DNA from 3 places in the Chryseobacterium phocaeense genome. Region 1 is predicted to be linked to each of the others. Evidence: riboswitches for the same ligand, from Rfam matches in the RefSeq annotation. Region 1 holds a riboswitch; each other region holds the start of a gene.
The links. A riboswitch is a leader RNA that binds a small molecule or an ion and turns the genes downstream of it on or off. The one in region 1 is predicted to bind S-adenosylmethionine.
Positions count from the first base shown of each region.

Region 2: it holds a riboswitch for S-adenosylmethionine, as region 1 does, so the genes downstream of both, B7E04_RS06160 (alpha/beta fold hydrolase) here and B7E04_RS01990 (TonB-dependent receptor plug domain-containing protein) in region 1, are expected to answer to the same signal.
Region 3: it holds a riboswitch for S-adenosylmethionine, as region 1 does, so the genes downstream of both, B7E04_RS05415 (SusC/RagA family TonB-linked outer membrane protein) here and B7E04_RS01990 (TonB-dependent receptor plug domain-containing protein) in region 1, are expected to answer to the same signal.

Region 1 covers NZ_LT827014.1:112,778-115,951, reverse strand. Annotated here, with positions in the region: gene B7E04_RS01995 (outer membrane beta-barrel protein) at 1-842, opposite strand, end outside; SAM-I-IV-variant riboswitch at 1,318-1,416, shown strand; gene B7E04_RS01990 (TonB-dependent receptor plug domain-containing protein) at 1,707-3,174, shown strand, end outside.
Region 2 covers NZ_LT827014.1:1,019,655-1,022,828, reverse strand. Annotated here, with positions in the region: gene B7E04_RS06165 (ACT domain-containing protein) at 1-707, opposite strand, end outside; gene B7E04_RS06160 (alpha/beta fold hydrolase) at 709-1,647, opposite strand; SAM riboswitch class I at 1,706-1,812, opposite strand; gene B7E04_RS06155 (MGH1-like glycoside hydrolase domain-containing protein) at 2,000-3,174, shown strand, end outside.
Region 3 covers NZ_LT827014.1:867,980-871,153, reverse strand. Annotated here, with positions in the region: gene B7E04_RS05415 (SusC/RagA family TonB-linked outer membrane protein) at 1-1,941, opposite strand, end outside; SAM riboswitch class I at 2,025-2,122, opposite strand; gene B7E04_RS05410 (hypothetical protein) at 2,368-3,174, opposite strand, start outside.

The sequences.
Region 1 (3,174 bases):
TTGGTATGGGCCACATCAGATGCTCTGTAATCTGCTTCTCTGAAAATATCAGGGTTACGGCTCACAAGGATATCGGCAAGCCCTCTGCTCGAAGTATAGTTATCATTATTGTTGTGATAAATATCGTAGTTCAATAGCAACCTGTCCTGTCCAAGATCAAAGGTAATCCCTGATTTGGCAAAATAACCACGCCCTATTCTGTCTGTATTGTTATGCAGAAGTACATCCTGATCACCATTCAGCATGCTTTCACGGTAATTCTGGCCTACATTAAGCTGCCATCCGAAAAGCTTGTTTCTTGCATTCAGGTTCAGGGAATGGGTGGTTCTGCTTCTGAATTTATCGTAATTGGTAAAAGAATAGTTTCCGGAATAAGTAGCCGTTAAATATTTATTGGCATTTTTATTCGTAATAATATTCATAATTGCCCCTCCGGAAGTGGCGGGAAATTCTGCACCGGGCTGCGTGATCACTTCTATTCTGTCTACCGAATTGGCCGGCATCCCTTCAAGGAAAGAATTCAATTCATTGGAGGTAATGTTCAAGGGTCTTCCGTTCAGATAAACATCCAGCATTTTTCCCTGGTACATCATTCCGGCAATATCTGTAGAGACCAGTCCAGGAAGCTTTTTAATCCCCTCAAGAACGTTGCCGTTATTAAGCTGTGGCTGCTCAGAGAAGTCAAAGATGGTACGGTCTGCTTTTTGTTCAACGGCTTTTTTAGTTTTGGTGATAACAACCCCTTCAATTTGTTTTTCCTTCTCCGGGTTGCTACTGGTCTTTTCCTGCGAATAGGCAACAAATGATGCCAGCAGGGATAACGTCAATATAGTTTTTCTCATAATGTTTTTTTTACTACTTTTCAGTTAGACGTAAAAAAGTTTCATTTGTTACTGGAAAAAACATGAAATATATTAGGTTACTTCAATTGGGTGTCTTCAATGGCAAGGAAATGAGATAGATAGTTGTGTGTTTCTTAATCACTGTAATAGAATAGGTCTAAACGGCTTTGTTGGAAAATCGCAAAGTCGCAAGGTTTGAGTGTTACTCTGCTGTAAGGCGCGGGAAAATCAAAAATTTTCGTCAGGAGTGATGAGTAGTTGTAGCAGGTTATTTTAGGCGGCCTTATCCAAAAATAAAATTGGTTTGTTAGTTTTATCCGGAGATAAACCTTTGCGCCTCAAAACGTTTTTTTGTAAATAATAATTTGCGTCTTTACGATGTCCCAACAACCAAAATGATTTGTTATTCAATTAAATAAAATCTAAAAATTCTTACGATTATTTTTTTTATTCCGAAATTATAATATCTTTGCACCGTAATTATCAAGAATCTCATAGATGGGATAGCAACCTGCAAAAACAAGCAAGGTGCTGAAATAGATAAGCCGGCCGGCCCGGAAAAAATGTTTATTCTCTATTTTATTCCCATCTTGAAATTTTTGTTTTAAAAATAAAATCAATGTTTAAAGACAAGGGAAACCTCAAAAACCATTTCAATTTCCGTTTTTCAGATCATGAAGCCTCACTTCATTATTCTGAACTGTTTTCATGCCATTTCCACATGTGCATGTGTTGTTGTTTCTAGACTTCTTTAAAAAATAATCTTAACATTTTCGAATTTGAAAGTAACCTTAAACAGAAGGTTACAGAAATGTTATTGCCAAAAAATATCAAACAATCAGTAATAAAAAAATAGAAAAACACATGTACACTTTCAACAAAAAAATCATCATAACATCAGCAACCCTGATCTCCGCATTTTACTTTGGACAGTCGGATTCTGCATCATCCAAAAAGATTGATGACGTAGTCATTCTGGGATCAAGAGGAGCGGGGAGATCCCTTACAGAGACCCCGGTTCCGGTGGATATCATCAATATCTCAAAGATTTTGAGACAGAGTCCTGTCAATAATATCAGTCAGGCTCTTAATTACGTGGTGCCTTCATTTTCTTCCACTTCCCACACGGTCAATGACGGAACCGATTTCGTAGATCCGGCGCTTCTGAGAGGACTTGGGCCGGATCAGGTACTGGTATTGCTCAACGGGAAAAGAAGATACCAGTCTTCCCTGATCAATGTAACCCTAACGCCTGGGAGAGGTTCGGTAGGGACAGACCTTAATGCCATTCCGGCATTTGCCTTGGAAAAAATTGAAGTCCTGCGGGATGGAGCTTCAGCACAATATGGTTCCGATGCCATTGCAGGGGTGGTCAATCTGGGACTTAAGAAAAGATTAGGTTTGTCAGGACAGGTATTCCTTGGCGGCTATGCATCCCCTGTGACCAATAATTTTTCAGGAGGAATAGACGGCCAGACCATTTCAGCCGACCTAAACTACGGAGCCAAAATTGGGGAAAAAGGATTCATCAATGTCACGGGTTCTGTCCAGTACAGAGACCCTTATTCAAGAGCCGGAGTTCGTCAGGGAGATATTTTTAATGCTTATAATGCAATTAATTACAGGGCTTTACAAAGTGGAGTTAATATTGATGGCTTATATAAAAATATCACTAATACTTCCAACACGCAGCAAATCATCAATGCGGTGAAGCAGTATGCCTCACAGGTTTATTATTTTTCTCCTGCTTTTCAGTCGCAGATCTCCAACGCAAACACTATTTCGGAACTGCAGGGGTTATTGGGGGCTGATTTTACGGATCAGGAGCTTAAGTACAGAAATCTGGAAAGAAAAGATTTCAGTCTCAGAGCGGGACAGTCCAAACTACAGTCTGCACAGCTTTTTTTCAATTCTGAAATTCCGGTGAATGAAGACTGGAAAGTATATTCTTTCGGAGGATACAGCTACCGTCTGGGAAATGCGGGAGGTTTCTTCCGCCTGCCGAATACGGAAAGAAATATCAATGCTGTGACACCAAACGGATACCTTCCCCAAATTGAAGCCAGTGTGAACGATTATTCCCTTGCCGGAGGAATCAAAGGAAAATGGAACGGCTGGAATGTAGATTTAAGTAATACGTTCGGGAAAAATGCCTTTAATTTCGGTGTGGTGAATACATTTAATGCTTCACTGGGAGATCTTTCACCAAGAACATTTGAAGCCGGAGGTTCAGAATTCCTGCAAAATACCCTCAATCTTGATTTTTCTAAAAAATATGATGTGCTTCATGGTCTGAATCTCGCTTTCGGAGGAGAATACCGTTATGAAAACT
Region 2 (3,174 bases), 910 kb from region 1:
TGATTTTCTTTGGAAAAGTTAATCAGCTCTTCAACATTTGACGGATGCTCTGCCACTGAAACCTCATCATTCCAGTCTGCATTAAATCCTTTTTTATTGAAAGCAATTTTTCTTGAATTGGCTACTGCCACTACTTTTAGATCTATTTTCTTACGTCTTTTAATTTCTTCCGACGACTGTAAAACCTGCTCTATCAAAGTCTTTCCTACATTTCCGTGGCCAATGATGGCCAGGTGAACGGTTTTAGGCTTTTTGAAGATCTCAGATTCGATGACATTCTTCGTTTTTTCATCCTGAGATGAAGTCACGACTATATTCACCCTGTTTTCCCCTGACACCTGGTTTAAAAGCAATGGAAACACATTATTCCTTGCCAGCTCAGCAAGCACTTTATTAAAATCTTCCGCCACAAATCCCAGTACGGAAACATTATTGATGCTGTAAATCTGCGAGACTTTCCCGGATCTTCTTTCTGCTTCAAACTCGTCGATCAGACAGGCTACCGCTTTTTCTGCGTCTGCTTCATTAACCAGGATAGAGATCCCGTTTTCAATGGCCTGCTGGGAGATCACTCCTACACTGATTCTCGCTAAGGTAAGGGCTTTAAAAATTCTTCCGTCGATCCCGATTTCACCTAAGAAATCTTCACCTTCGAATTTGATAATTGATCTGTTTTTTAAAAACTTTATTTCGTTAGCATTTTTCATTCTACAAAATATTTTTTATGATAGTATTTAATTGTTCGTATTCCATTAGGAAGGCATCGTGCCCGTGAATTGACTGTATTTCGTGATAGAAAACCTCTTTGTCTTTTTCTTTCAGCTGCTCAAAGCACATTCGGATTTCTGAAGCCGGAAAAAAAAGATCGGTATCTACAGCCACCATGTGCATTCGTGCACTGATCTTTTGCAGATGATCTTCTTTGGTATTAATGTTCATCAGCAGGTGATTCATCAGCTTATAGGATTTCAAACTAAACCTTTCGTTTAATGAATTTCCGTGATAAACCAGCCAGTCTTCCGATTCCAGCCGCTGATTTCCTTGGTGATATCTGTTTTGAAATCTGTCATTTAGAGATTGGGGGGTTCTGTAACACAGCATGGCATGTATTCTTGCTTTCTGCAGGGGTTTATCGTTGCTATTCAACAGGAATTTCTGAACCAGGCACTGGGCATGGAGCCAGTCGTGTGTTCTGAAATCACATGCAATAGGAATAAAAATTTCCGAAAGCTGTGGTTGTATAGCGAGCATTTCCCAGCCAATTCCTCCTCCGAGAGAGCCTCCGATAATGGCGTAAAGATTTTTGATATGAAGTGCTTCTAAACCTTTCAGGAATATTTTTGCTATATCTGAAGGGGTAAAGTCTTCGTATTCGTCAATTAAAAAATGATCATATCCGTTTCCGGGGATATTGAAAGACAGAATGGTATATTTCTTCGTATCGATGACCTGATTTTCTCCAATCAATTGTTTCCACCAGCCTTTTTCTCCGGAAACATTTGAATTTCCGGTCAAAGCATGATTGATGAGTACAACAGGAGCCGTAAACAGGTCTTTCCCGAAGATCTGATAAGTCAACGGGATATGGTATTCCTTTTGGGAATGGGTTTGATACGAAAGATTAATATGGTTTAGTTCTGTTTTCAATTCTATTATTTTAATACAATTGAAAATGCCACAGGAAATGGCTGAAAAGAACTTCAGTAAGTTATCTGTCCAAAATAAATTGGTAGAACGTAGCACCTTCTCTGTTTGCACAAAGGGTTGCTAAGGTTTCACAGGGTCTAATCCCTCAACCTTTCTTGATAACATTTTCAATATTTGAATGAACGCGATGCAAAGATAGTTTTTTTCTTTTAAATTTTGCAATAAAAATTTTTTAATATTCAAAAAGCCTGTAATTACAAGTGTTTCAGAGCAGTGTTAAGAATTATTCAGATGGAAGGAATTGGAATTATTTTTCAAAAAAACTACCTTCGTACTGAAAAAATGATGAGATATGACTGCTGAAAAAGAAAGATTACAAGATATTAAATGGAAAAACTGGGGGCCATACGTCAGCAACCGTCAATGGGGAAATGTACGTGAAGACTACAGCCCGAATGGGAATGCCTGGCACTATGCCAACCACAATAATGCGGAAAGCTACGCATACCGTTGGGGGGAAGAAGGTATCGCAGGAATCTCAGATGTGAAACAGATCTTCTGTTTCGCTTTTTCATTTTGGAACCGGAAAGACAAAATTATCAAAGAACGTTTTTTCGGGCTGAGCAATCCGCAGGGAAATCATGGAGAGGATATTAAGGAAATCTTTTATTATTTAGACAATACACCTACGCACAGCTATATGAAGATGGTGTATAAGTACCCGATCAACTCTTTTCCCTATGATGATCTTGTTGCTGAAAACGGAAGACGCAGCAAAAAGGAACCTGAATATGAGATTTTTGATACGGGAATTTTTGACAATGATGAGTATTTTGATATTTTCATTGAATACAGTAAAGCTGATCACAATGATATTCTTGCAAGAGTAACAGTGCACAACAGGAGCCAACAGGATGCGCCAATCGTGATCGCTCCCACGGCATGGTTCAGGAATAACTGGAAATGGGGCTACAACACGTACAAAGCGCAGATGAATGCTTCTTTTGACGGATGCATCGACATTAACCACGACAGTATTTCAATCAAAAAATTCTATTCCAGAAATCTGGGTGCTAAAAGTGCCTTCTGCGAAAATGAAACCAATACGCCTAAATTATACGGAGCTCCATATCCGGGAAACACGTACTTTAAAGATGGTATTAATGATCATATTATATACGGAAGCAATACGGTAAATCCGGAAAAGCGGGGAACCAAAGCTTCTTTTATTATAGATGAAATCATCGGAGCCGGCCAGTCCAAAACCTTCGATTTCAGGCTGTGTCCTGACGAAATTGATGAACCTTTTGAAAGCTTTGATAAAATTTTTGCTACGCGTATTGCTGAAACAGACGAGTTTTATCACGAAATCCAGAGTGAAACCACGAATGAAGATGAAAGAAACGTACAGCGACAGGCTTTTGCAGGACTTTTATGGAATAAGCAGTTCTATCATTATAACGTAGGAAAATGGCTGAAAGGTGATCCAAACCATGAAGCTCCCAGAAATTTCAATGATTATGTAAG
Region 3 (3,174 bases), 760 kb from region 1:
TTCGAGAACGGTTCCCGGCTCGCCAAGGTTATTGTAAAATTTATATAATTCCTGGTAAGCATAATACAGTGAAGATCCGTTAGGTCTGCGGAGCTTATCGTTCCCTTGTCCTCCGTAACTTGCACGCAGTGTCAATTGGTTGAAAACATTCAGATTTTTGATAAAATCTTCATTGGAAGCTTTCCATGAACCTCCCACTGACCAGAATTTCCCCCAGCGGTTATCGGCAAAGAACCTGGAAGAACCGTCTGCCCTTCCTGATACAGAAAAGAAATACTTGTTGTTAAAGTCATATTCTGCTCTACCTAAGAAACTCAACAGGGAAAATTTGTCGCTGTTTCCGCTGAAGCTTCCCAACAAAGCGGCTGCGTCCGGCTCATAATAGTAAGGCAGCGAAAACTGGCTTCTGGAGCCGGATAAGGTTTGATAATCATATTTATAAAATTCCTGGCCTGCCAGAACATTCAGGTGATGTTTTCCCAGTTTCTTGTCAAAAGTCAGGATATTACTGGTCGTATAAGAAAGCGTTCTGCTGTTTGATTTCGTTACCGAACCACCGGTTTCACTTCCCTGCCCGATCAATGGGTTGGAATAATAATGACCATTGTAATTCACTAAATCAACAGAAAAACTGGTTTTAAATTTCAGCTCCGGGAGAAACGTAAAATCTAAAAATCCTTTCCCTGAAAAGTTATCCTCCTTATTTTCGTTTTTATCAAGAGGAAGCGTTGCCGCGGCATTCTGGTTCTGCAATGCACTTGTCGGCCTGTATTTTCCGAAATCATAAATCCTGTTTCCGTCTGCATCATATCGGTAGCTCCCGTCAGCATTTCTTTCATAATAGGGATAGAAGGAAGGAATCACTCTGGCCGCATTAATAATATTGTCGGTTCTTGAATCCGAGGATGGCGGCGCATTCTGAATACTGTTCGTATAGCTTAGGTTCACCCCTGCATTCAGCCATTTTTTAACTTCTGAATTAATTTTTAATCTGGTCGCAAATTTCTGGAAACCGGACTCAATCGCAATCCCTTTGTCATCAAGATACCCTAATGAAAAGAAATAATTACTTTTCTCACTGCCTCCGCTGATATCAAAATCCACCTGGCTTCTGGAAGCTGTGCGCTGAAGAATATCTCTCCAGTCATCATTCCACAGTGCTTTTGCGCCCGGCACGAGCTTTCCGTCGGTACCGACAGGATTGGGGAAACCGGTTCCGTAAGGATTGATTCCCAGGGCAGTCACCAGATTGTCACTGGCCATCTGCCCTGCCTGCTGAGCAGTGATCTGTCCGGATTTGTATCCGTTTCTCAATGCTTCCCAATACAACTGGAAATATTCATCGGTGCTTACCTGTTTGTAATCTTTTACCGCTCTGTCTGAAAATCCCTGGCTGATATTAAAATTAATCCTCGATTCTCCTTTTTTACCGGATTTCGTGGTGATAATGATGATACCGTTGGCTCCTCTGGAACCATAAAGGGAACTGGCCGTAGCATCTTTCAGGACGCTAATGGACTCAATATCATTCGGGCTGATGGAATTGATATTTCCGTCAAAAGGAATTCCATCCACAACATACAACGGATCACTTGAAGCGCTGATAGAACCCACTCCCCTGATCCGTACAGAGGCTGTGGCACCAGGCTGTCCGGAAGCACTTACTGCCTGAACACCCGGAACCTGCCCTTCGAGGGCTTTGGTAATATTGGTAACCGGCCTGTTATTGATCTTATCACTTGAAATGGTAGCCACTGAACCCGTATAGCTTGTTCTTTTTGCTTTCCCATAAGCAATCACGACTACTTCATCAATTTCTTTTTCTCTGATGGTATCTTTTTTCGGCTTTACTTCCTGTGCATGGGCACTGAATATTCCCAGAAAAAATACAGCTACCGGGGGAATCCAGGCTTTAGAATTAATTAAACCTTTGCTAATCATAATCAATTTTATTTATCATATATTAAAAATTAACCCTTTGCAGAAAAGACAGCAAAGGGCATCGACAGATACGATAAACCAAATGCTTATTTTTCCTTTAAAGGCTGAATGTAACACCTTGCTCCGGGGCAGGTTGTTAAGATTTCACAGGGTCAGTTCCCTCCATCTTTCTTTATAAGCCGATCGAAATATGTTTGCAAATCTAAAAACAATTAGTCCACAAAACAAGTAGACTTTAATATTTTTAATGATAATTTTATAAAAACTAAAGTTAATTTTATCATAAATGCACTAAAAATAGAGGTTTACATAAAATGAGAAATGTTAAAATATGAGATATATCATTAAATATAATATAATTTTAACAACAGAAAAATGGCTGCCTTTTACAGACAGCCATTCGACAAAATTTCACTTTATAATAGATTAATACAATCTCTGAATTGAAATAAAAACCTCCAATGTATTGTCAGCAGTAATTGAATCTGTTGTTACATTACCATTGCTTCCGGTAAAAGATTTATTATCAACACGAAGCACATAATACACGCGGTACCATTTATTATCAGCCGTAGTCACATCAAAAGTTACCGTTTCATTTCTTCCCTGCGTAAGATAAACCCCGTCATCAAATTGCGCATAATTGTTAGGGAAAATCACCAGGTTGGCTCCATGGGAATCCCCCGTATGGGTAGACACTTCAGAAACCCAGACTTTCGCATTGGAAGAAGTGATATTATAGAGTCGCGGATCCATATTGGTACTCGCTCCTGTTCCGTCGAAAGCACCGGGCGATGTGATAAATGCATCAATCCTGAAGGTGTTATTCAGTACCGGAAGGTCCGTAAGATACTGGCTCAACAGGAAAGAGGCCGACTTACGGGGAATGGAAGAATGATAAAATACCAGATCCCCAGGAGAAATCCCATCTCCGGCACCTACGATAGCACTGCAGCTTTTTCCTCCGATTGTTAGGGGAAAAGTCGTTGGTGTAGGACTCGTCACTGTAGGTGTTCCTGACACCGTATAGCTTAGTACTCCGGATCCGGAATTAAAATTCCCTGCAGATAATGTTGCCGTAAGTCCGTTTACAGGACCGATGACCTGAGAGGTATATACTCCTCCGTTTCCACCGATGTAAGGTACATTCATGGTCCCTGTATAAGGAACCCCGGCGGTATAAGTACTTGGGGAAAGTGTAATCCCGTTGCAGGTAATACTTCCCAGTGTGCC